DNA from 3 places in the Bradyrhizobium sp. HKCCYLRH1034 genome. Region 1 is predicted to be linked to each of the others. Evidence: predicted binding sites of a transcription regulator. Region 1 holds the regulator's gene; each other region holds the start of a gene.
The links. Region 1 encodes LexA, which represses DNA repair genes until DNA is damaged. Its sites were predicted from a motif close to TGTTCNNNNTGTGTTCNG; they were not measured.
Positions count from the first base shown of each region.

Region 2: uvrA (excinuclease ABC subunit UvrA) is a predicted target of LexA. The motif match lies at 1,872-1,889, and genes of this name have one in related genera.
Region 3: ACQR0W_RS18505 (DUF3072 domain-containing protein) is a predicted target of LexA. The motif match lies at 1,647-1,664, and genes of this name have one in related genera.

Region 1 is NZ_JBNPUW010000007.1:338,799-342,003, reverse strand. Features, by position in the region: gene ACQR0W_RS19290 (ComEC/Rec2 family competence protein) at 1-383, shown strand, start outside; gene ACQR0W_RS19285 (hypothetical protein) at 777-1,217, opposite strand; gene lexA (transcriptional repressor LexA) at 1,492-2,190, opposite strand; gene ACQR0W_RS19275 (molybdopterin molybdotransferase MoeA) at 2,396-3,205, opposite strand, start outside.
Region 2 is NZ_JBNPUW010000007.1:222,345-225,549, forward strand. Features, by position in the region: gene ACQR0W_RS18725 (outer membrane protein) at 26-766, shown strand; gene ACQR0W_RS18730 (outer membrane protein) at 1,060-1,704, shown strand; gene uvrA (excinuclease ABC subunit UvrA) at 1,981-3,205, shown strand, end outside.
Region 3 is NZ_JBNPUW010000007.1:164,563-167,767, forward strand. Features, by position in the region: gene ACQR0W_RS18490 (type 1 glutamine amidotransferase domain-containing protein) at 187-747, opposite strand; gene ACQR0W_RS18495 (hypothetical protein) at 737-1,270, shown strand; gene ACQR0W_RS18500 (hypothetical protein) at 1,313-1,534, shown strand; gene ACQR0W_RS18505 (DUF3072 domain-containing protein) at 1,711-1,902, shown strand; gene ACQR0W_RS18510 (hypothetical protein) at 2,033-2,320, shown strand; gene ACQR0W_RS18515 (glycoside hydrolase family 3 N-terminal domain-containing protein) at 2,335-3,205, opposite strand, start outside.

The sequences.
Region 1 (3,205 bases):
TCACCGATGGCGTCTCCTGCGACGAGGCGGGCTGCGTGGTCGCAATGGCCGACGGCCGATTCGCCGCCCTGACCCTGCGCGCCGAGGCGCTCGCCGATGATTGCGCCCGCGTCGCGCTCATCGTCACCGCGCGCGCCGCGCCGTCATCCTGCGCGGCGGCCGTCATCGATCGCGGGCGGCTGCGGCAGCAGGGCGCCTTGATGCTGGTGCAGCGGGGCAGGAGCTTCGCCGTCACGCCGGCGCGCGCCGGCGGCACCGACCGCCCATGGTGGCCGGCGCCCGCCGAGGCCGGCGAGTTCGACACGACGCTGACGCCGCGCGCGCCGGCCGTGCGGCCTCAGGACGCGACGCCGCCGGAGACGGAGCAGGGCGAGGAAGACTGAGTGCCGGGCAGCTCGAACGTGCCGAGATGATACTCGGTGTCGCCAGGTCCATGTTGCCAAGTCCATCGAACAGCGAGGGGCTTTCGGCCAGCGTGAACGCAGCGCGCGGATAGCGTTGCCAGATGGCGATGTCGTCAGCCGTGACTGTCAGCCATCCGAACACAAGCATATTGCAGCCGGGCTCGGTGATCCCGGCGGCCTTGTTCCAATCGATCTTGTTGACCACGGCGGCAGGCTCCCCCGGCACATCATGCCGGCCGAGGGATGTCGTTCCTATTCGATGCGATGCCGGGGCGTGAGGTTCGCCTGAGAGGACTTTGCGCTTGCAGAACCCAAATCTCCCACGGTCGAAAGCTCGCTCACGACCGAGAGAAATGCCGATGCGGAGACCCCTCAGGTGATGCTGATGCGGCGAATCGGTGTGGCCTGCGAAGGCGGCACGTCCTCGGCGATGTCCGGGCGTCGCTCCGCCGGCTGCTTGCTGACCGGCAATTGCAGCACGGTGACGCGCTGGCCCTCGCAGAGCTGGGTCACCAGCACGTGGCGGCCATCGGCGAATTCGATCGCGTCGTGATGGCGATCGGGAATGTGAGTCTCGATGCTGTTGAACTTTGCGACGCGCTCGCGGATCGTCCGGGTCCAGAGCCAGCGGCTGTCGTAGCGGACGTCCTCGGCGAAGGCCAACTCGGTGCCGGGCAGCATGCAAACTGCGACGGTCGGCTCGCTCTCCAGCGCGAAGCCGCGGGTGGCGGTGCCACGGAAGGTCATCGAGATCAACGTCTCGCCGACCTTGGCGGGACGGGACGCAACCGCATGGAGGCTGTAGTCACACATCGGATCGCTCCTCGTTGAGAGATAGCCGACCCACGCTCCCCCCGGACAGGCGCAGGCCTCTATCAGAGTGGACATCGATGGTGATGTTAGCGCGCGCTTCGCGGCAATTCTGCGCTGATCTGCATCGCGTGTGCCCGCGGCCGATCACAAGCGTTTGAGCATGCCGCGCTGCACATCATGAGGTGCATTCGCGCGTGACGTATTTTGCTGGGCAGCCTCCGATCGGCGGCGAAAGCGCGTGCGCCCGCCGCCCATCGACCGATCCCATTCGCGATCAGTACTTGCGGTACAGCCCGACCAGCTTGCCTTGGATCTTCACCCGGTTCGGCGGCAGGATGCGTACCTCGTAGGCGGTGTTGGCCGGCTCCAGCGCGATCGATGCGCCGCGGCGGCGGAAGCGCTTCAGCGTCGCTTCCTCATCGTCGATCAGCGCCACCACGATGTCGCCGGTGTCGGCGGTCTCGTTGCGCTGTATCAGCGCCATGTCGCCGTCGAGGATGCCGGCATCGACCATGGAGTCGCCGCGTACCTCGAGCGCGTAGTGATCGCCGTTACCGAGCATGTCGGCAGGCACGCTGATGGTGTGGCTGCGGGTCTGCAGCGCCTCGATCGGGGTACCGGCGGCGATGCGGCCCATCACCGGCACTGCGACGGGGCGCTCGCCATCGTCCAGCGCGGGAGTGCTGGTGCGCACCTTGCCGAGATTGCCCTCGATCACCGATGGGGTGAAGCCGCGGCGGTTGTTGGCGGCCTGTGACAGCTCGGGCAGCTTGATCACCTCGATCGCGCGGGCGCGGTTGGGCAGCCGGCGGATGAAGCCGCGCTCCTCGAGCGCCGTGATCAGGCGATGAATGCCGGACTTCGAGCGCAGATCGAGCGCATCCTTCATCTCGTCGAAGGACGGCGGCACGCCGGCTTCCTTGAGCCGCTCGTTGATGAACCGCAGAAGTTCGTACTGTTTGCGCGTCAGCATCTCGACCTGGTCCCCGGTTTGTTGTCGTCCGAGTCCAAGAGCTGCGCCTCGCGCACAAACCGGCTGAGAGCGCCCTGGAGTCGGACCGTCATCGCGTCGCCCGCAACATACTAAAAACAAATCATGAACGGACACTATATGTTCGATGTGTGTTCCGCAATCCTAAAAATATGATGAACAGACCGGGCTTTACCGGGGAAGCGGCTCAATTCGGCAGGCGCAGGATCTCGCACGGGCTGCCGGCAGGCGCCTTCGGCGCAAACGCCGGCCGGATCACCACCGCCTGCGAGAGTGCGAGATTCCCAAGCAGCGACGAATCCTGCTGGCTCACCGGGGTCGCAACCAGCGTGCCGTCGGCGCGCTCTTCGAGCTGCGCCCGCAGATAGTCCTCGCGCGAATCGTTCGGCCCGAGCTCGCGGCCGAGCAGGGCGGCCTCGCGCGGCATCACGGCCTCGTCGCGGCCGAGCAGCCGCCGAATCAGCGGCACCAGGAACAGGAGGGCGCAGACATAGGACGACACCGGATTGCCGGGCAGTCCGATCACCCTGATGTCGCCGAGCCGTCCGTGCATCATCGGCTTGCCCGGCCGCATCGCGATCTTCCAGAACGCCATCTCGACGCCCTCGGCTTCGAGCGCCTGCTTGACCAGGTCGTGATCGCCGACCGAGGCGCCGCCGGTCGTGATCAAGATGTCGGCCTTGGCCTCTCGGGCCCGGCGGATGCCGGCGATCGTCGCCTCCATCGTATCCGCGGCGATGCCGAGATCGATCGGGGTCCCGCCCTCGTTGCGCACCAGCGCCCGCAAGGCGTAGCCGTTGGAATAGACGATCTGGCCCGGGCCGGGCGTCGAGCCCGGCATCACCAGCTCGTCGCCGGTGGCGAGCAGCGCCACCTTCGGCCGGCGCCGCACCGGCAGCGCCGGATGATTCATGCTGGCCGCCAGCGACAGGTCGCGGTCGCTGAGCCGGCGCCCGGACTTCAGCAGCACCATGCCCTGGTGAAAGTCGACGCCCGC
Region 2 (3,205 bases), 120 kb from region 1:
TTCCAACCTCCCGGGGGAGAATTTGATGAAGAAGTTGCTTGTGATCACGACGGCGCTCGTCGGCATCGCATCCGCCACATCCGCGTCGGCGGCCGACATGGCGGCCCGCCCGTACACCAAGGCGCCGCCGATGGTCGCGCAGATCCTGAGCTGGTCGGGCCTCTACGCCGGCATCCAGGGCGGCGGCGGCTGGGGCACCAGCAAGGAGACCTTCCTCGGCCGCTTCAATGCGCCGGGCTTCCTGGGCACCCAGAACTACAACACCAATGGCGGCTTCGTCGGCGGCGTGGTCGGCTACAACTGGCAGGTCGACAACGTCGTGTTCGGCCTCGAAGGCGACTATCACTGGGCCGACATCAACGGCCGCTCCGCCGTGGTCAATGCCGGCGTCGGCGACACTTTCTTCACCAAGCTGACCAGCTTCGGCGACATCAAGGGCCGCCTCGGCTATGCCGCCGGTCCCGCCCTGTTCTTCGTCAGTGGCGGCGCCGCGGTGGGCCAGTTGCAGCATCGCTATGACGGCGTGCCCGGCAACGTCTTCAGCCAGAACACCACCCGCTGGGGCTATACGGTCGGCGCCGGCGCCGAATACATGTTCGCGCCGAACTGGTCGGCCAAGCTCGAGTACAACTATCTCGACTTCGGCAAGAGCACGATCCAGTACAGCGCTGCGGCGCTCAACCGCTCCGAGTGGAAGGACACCGTTCACACGGTCAAGGCCGGCCTCAGCTACCACTTCGGCGGCCCGGTCATCGCAAAGTACTGATGCCTGCAAACCGACAGGTTCCGAGAAGGGCCGGCGAAAGCCGGCCTTTTTTGTTGCCCTGATGCCACCTTGCCGGCTCGCCACACCCGGAACCAAGTAATTGAGTGACATAGGCTTTCTGGAACTTGGCCGTAAAAACGCGGTTTGGGCGCGAGTGTGTCTTCAGGGTGACGGTAATCCGTACGGAACCGGGCTATAGGAACCTCGTCAACTTGAACGGGTGAGTCTGTTTCGTGCGTAAGCTTATCGGTGCGATGCGGACTTCGAGGAATAAAAATAAACTGGAGACTGGAATGAAGAAGATCCTGCTCGCGACCGTGGCCTTGGCCGCCCTGGCCGCTCCCGCTGCCGCCGCTGATCTTGCCGCGCGCCCGACCTACACCAAGGCCCCGGTTGCCGCGCCGGTGCTGACCTGGACCGGCTTCTACATCGGTGCCATGGGCGGCTACGCCAACGAGAATGCTGACTTCGCGGCCATGAAGGGCGGCTTCGCCGGCGGCACCGTCGGCTACAACTGGCAGCAGGGTGCTGTCGTGTTCGGCCTCGAGGCCGACGCCGCTTGGGCCGACATCAACGCAAACGTCGGCGCGCTCGGTGTCAACGCCGAGTCCAAGATCCGCGACTGGGGCACTGTCCGCGGCCGCATCGGCTACGCCTTCGGCCCGACCCTGCTGTACGCGACCGGCGGTTACGCCTGGGCCGACAACCGCATCTCGCTGACGGCCCCCGGCTTCGCCGCTGCCGACAGCAAGATCCACTCCGGCTGGACCGTCGGCGCTGGCGTCGAGTACATGTTCGCCCCGAACTGGTCGCTGAAGGGCGAGTACCTGTACAAGAGCTTCGGTGGCGAGAGCTACACCTTCACCGGCCTCGGCACGCTCACGACCGGCACCCTCAACGTGCATTCCGGTCAGGTCGGCATCAACTACCACTTCTAAGTTTTTGCCTCCGGGCCAACGCACACAGCCTCCGCTCTGCCAGAGCGGAGGCTTTTTCTTTGTGGGATCGTGCACAAAACAGGACGGAACCGGCAGCCTCCTGCCAGTCGCTGCCATTCCCTGAGCGCATTGTTGATGATTCGCTGACGGCACTGGAAATCCAGCTCCGTTCTTCCTACGTTCCGACCATACCTTTTCCCCCTGGCGTCCGATGGCCGGCTTCCGGCGAAACGCGCCTGCAACGATGGCGCGACTCTGCGCCGTGGGACGATCGTCATGGATGAAGTGCTCAAGGCCAAGCAGCGCGCGCAAGCCAACCAGTCGAGCCTGCGGGCCATCACCATCCGCGGCGCCCGCGAGCACAATCTGAAAAACATCGACGTCGAGATCCCGCGCGACAGGCTCGTCGTGTTCACCGGCCTGTCCGGCTCCGGCAAATCCTCGCTCGCCTTCGATACGATTTATGCTGAGGGCCAGCGCCGCTACGTCGAATCGCTGTCGGCGTATGCCCGCCAGTTCCTGGAGATGATGCAGAAGCCGGACGTCGACCAGATCGACGGCCTGTCGCCGGCGATCTCGATCGAGCAGAAGACGACCTCGAAGAACCCGCGCTCGACGGTCGGCACCGTCACCGAGATCTACGACTACATGCGCCTGCTGTGGGCGCGCGTCGGCGTGCCCTACTCCCCGGCGACCGGCCTGCCGATCGAAAGCCAGACCGTCTCGCAGATGGTCGACCGCGTGCTGGCGATGCCCGAGGGCACCCGCCTCTATCTGCTGGCGCCGGTCGTGCGCGGCCGCAAGGGCGAGTACAAGAAGGAGCTCGCCGAATATCTCAAGAAGGGCTTTCAGCGCGTCAAGATCGACGGCACCTTCCATGAGCTCGCCGAGGCGCCGACGCTCGACAAGAAGTTCCCGCACGATATCGACGTCGTCGTCGACCGCATCGTCGTGCGCCCCGACATCGGCCAGCGTCTCGCAGAAAGCTTCGAGACTGCGCTGAAGCTCGCCGAAGGCCTGGCCGTCATCGAGTTCGCGGACGCTCCCGCCTCGGCCGCGCCCGCGGAGGAGAAGGAAAAAAAGAAAACCGCAAAGATCCACGACAAGAGCGGGCCCGAGCGCATCCTGTTCTCGGAGAAGTTCGCCTGCCCGGTCTCCGGCTTCACGATCCCCGAGATCGAGCCGCGGCTGTTCTCGTTCAACAACCCCTATGGCGCCTGCCCGGAATGCGGCGGCCTGGGGGTCGAGCAGCACGTCGATGCCGACCTCGTCATTCCCGACAAGGACGTCACCCTGCGCAAGGGCGCGATCGCGCCCTGGGCCAAGTCGTCGTCGCCCTATTACCTGCAGACGCTGACCGCGCTCGGCAAGTTCTACAAGTTCACGCTGGACACCAAGTGGAAGGATCTGCCGAAGAAGACGCAGAACGCGCTGCTGCACGGCTCCGGCGACGACGAGATCAAGTTCACCTATGAGGACGGCGTCCGCGCCTACGACACCA
Region 3 (3,205 bases), 170 kb from region 1:
GGCGAAGGTCCGCGCTAGGAATTGGGAACGACCCGGCCCGCCGCGAGTCATTTCCATGCCTCTGGCGGCGTTCCCCCATCTCGCTGGAGGCACTCCGTGTGGACTGCGGCCCAGCGTTCGACCCCTCGGGCGCTGGGCCCGTCCCACTGAGGTAGCCGGGTTTTCTCCCGGCTTCCGATCTCAGCATCAAGCCGCGCTGCGCTTGAGATGGCGGCCTTCCTTGACCTCTTCGATGATCTTGGCGCTGAAGGCTTCCAGATCTCCGGGATTGCGCGAGGTGATCACGCCCTGATCGACCACGACCTCCGCGTCCTGCCAATGCGCGCCGGCATTGGCAACGTCCGTCTTGATCGATTTGTAGGACGTCATCTTTCGCCCCTTGGCAATTCCGGTCTCGATCAGGAGCCACGGCGCATGACAGACCGCCGCAACGATCTTCTTGGCTTCAAAGATCTCCTTGATGAACCGCAGCGCCTTCGGCTCGAGCCGCAGCAGATCCGGATTGATCTGACCGCCCGGCAGCACGACGGCGTCGTAGTCCGAAGCAGACGCCTGGTCCAACGTCTTGTCGACCTTGACGGTCCGTCCCCAGTCCTTCTCATCCCAGCCCTTGATCTCGCCCGGCGCGAGCGAGATGATCTCGACGGTCGCGCCCGCCTGCTTGAGACGATCGCGCGGCACTTCGAGCTCGGATTGCTCGAACCCGTTGGTTGCGAGGATCGCGATCTTCTTTCCCTTGATATCCATTGGACTCTCCTGGCCATTCGACACCGCCGGCAACCTCGCGCTGGCCTCCATGTTCCGCCTGGCAGGCCAGGCGGATCGTCACAACTGGTCGATCGAGTCAGCGCTCGCCTGGGTGGAACCAGCCTGCCTATGGCGCCGTTTGTTTGGACGTCCCTGCCTTGAATGGATGGGCGGCGTCGAGCGGCACGGCATCGCTGCATCGGCGGATCGCAATCTGGAGGCGCTCGTGCCCTACGCATTGTTTGAGAATGACGAACAGATGACCCGCCCGTTTCGCACCGAGCGCGAGGTCTGGGAGGCCGCGGAACAGGCCGATCTCATCACGCTCGGCACGCATGGCGAGAAAATCCTCGACAACAATTTCGAGATCAAATCATGCGAGGCCACACCGGAAGAGCTTACCGCCGCGCCGCCGGACATCGTATTGCCCGAAGCTCACACGCCCGATGCTGATCGAGGGAGCCGGACTACCGACCAATCTTTCTCCTCACCGGCCAAATTGAAGATGCGGACGTCCTCATGACCCGGCGCAGGTTGGCCTTTGCGGCTCAGGTGTTCGTCGGCCATGTCGGTTCCTGGCCTGATCATCGGACTACGGACGAGCGGCGGATCGCTCGGCCTTACCGCCAGCGTCTCATGCGCGCCGGGCGCCGCGCTGCTTGCGAGGCAGTCGGCTCGCTTCCTCCAGCTCGAGCCGCTCTCGCTGTTGCCGCAGCCGGTCAAGCGTCTCCAGCATGTGGTGCAGAAGCACTTCGGCGGCCGCCGTCGAGGCCCGAGCTCGCCGTAGCTGCACGATTTCACGGCGCTGCCGCCCGACCCGGAGACGCATACGGTCGATTTCGGCTCGAACCACACATAGATCGCGCATGAAGCACCCGAGCAAGAGTAGGATCGCACAATAGAACAAAATAGGAACACTTTGCAAGCTTTCCCGTTGAAGCCGGGCAACAACGGGAGATCCCCATGGCCGAACAGCTGCAGAAAGATCCCGAGGACTGGGTGTCCGGAGCCGTTCCGATGACGGATACCCAAGCTTCCTACTTGAGAACGCTCAGCGAGCAGGCTGGCCGATCCGATCCCACGCGAGCGGAGATGACGAAGGCTGAAGCGTTCGAACTGATTGATGAGATGAGACGCGCCGCAGGGTTGGATTGAACCGGCATATTCGACTCACCAGGACGATGGGTCGGCAGATCGGTATTCCAATGTTGGCGATGCCGGTCCGAAGCTGTCGCGAATCAGAAATCGGTCGTTTAGTCTCCGCGGCATTTCGCGGGAGTCCACCATGGTTGCGGACAGTGACAGCAAGGTTGCCTGGCATCGCGCCCAGCTCAAAAAGAATCGCGCGACCTTGAAACAGATCGAGACGGCGCGGTTCACGGTGGGCGAGAGCGCCGATGCGAAGGCGCTTGAACAGACCAAGCGGCAGGTTGCGGAACTCCAGGTCAAGATCCGCGAATCCGAGCACCTCATCGCTCAGCACGACAAGCAGACGCGACGCCCGCTGGCGACCGACCTGCGAAGCCTCTCGAATGTCGCTTGGCGCAACTGGACCGGCAATGGCCCGCGCTGAGGGCTCGCTGCCATTCAGTCCACGATCTTCTGATGCACGCCTCCAGGCTGTTGCATAACCGTAGACACATTCGACGGCTGTGATTTGCCAACCGTCGGCGCCCAGCGCTTCAGTCGCTCATCGCTCCTGCTGATTGCATCGAGGTCGATGCGTCCTTCCGCCAGAGCCTCCTTGGCGCAGGCGAGCGCGCGGTGGAACTGGGTGCCGTCATAGGCCACCAGCAACAGATCGGCGCCGCCGTTGAGAGCCTCCACGACAGCTTTGCAGAGATCGCGGCCGTAGATCGCCCCCATCACGATATCATCCGTCACGATCACGCCCGGATAGTTCCAGCGGCCGCGAATGAGTCCCTCGAGCACGGCTTTGGAATGTGAGGCAGGCCGCTCTGGATCGATCGCATCGACCGTCACGTGACCGACCATCATTGCCGCGTGCGAGCCCTGCAGCACCTGTCGGAACGGCCGCCAATCCGACCGTTCCAAGACATCTGCCGGCGTGCCGAGCTGTGCCGAGAAATGATGCGTATCGGCTGCGACGCGCCCCAGACCAGGGAAATGCTTGACGGCCGCGCGGACACCGCTTGCTTCCAGGCCACGGACGTAACCGAGCGCAATGTCGCCAACCACCGCGGGATCGTTGGAGATCGCGCGGCGGCCGATCAAGGTGTGAAAGTCCAGTCGGTTGCGTGTCCAGCTCGGGCGAAGGTCGACGACCGGAGCCAAATTGAAGGTGATGCCGGCAGCCGCGAGAGCCTCACCCTGGGCGCGCCCCATCGCGAACGCATCCTGCGCGCGCCGCGAGGCCGGCAGATCGGCCAGCGTTGCGAGGCCGGGCATGTTCGGCAGGGTCGGAGACAGGTGTGCGACGGCGCCTCCCTCCTGATCC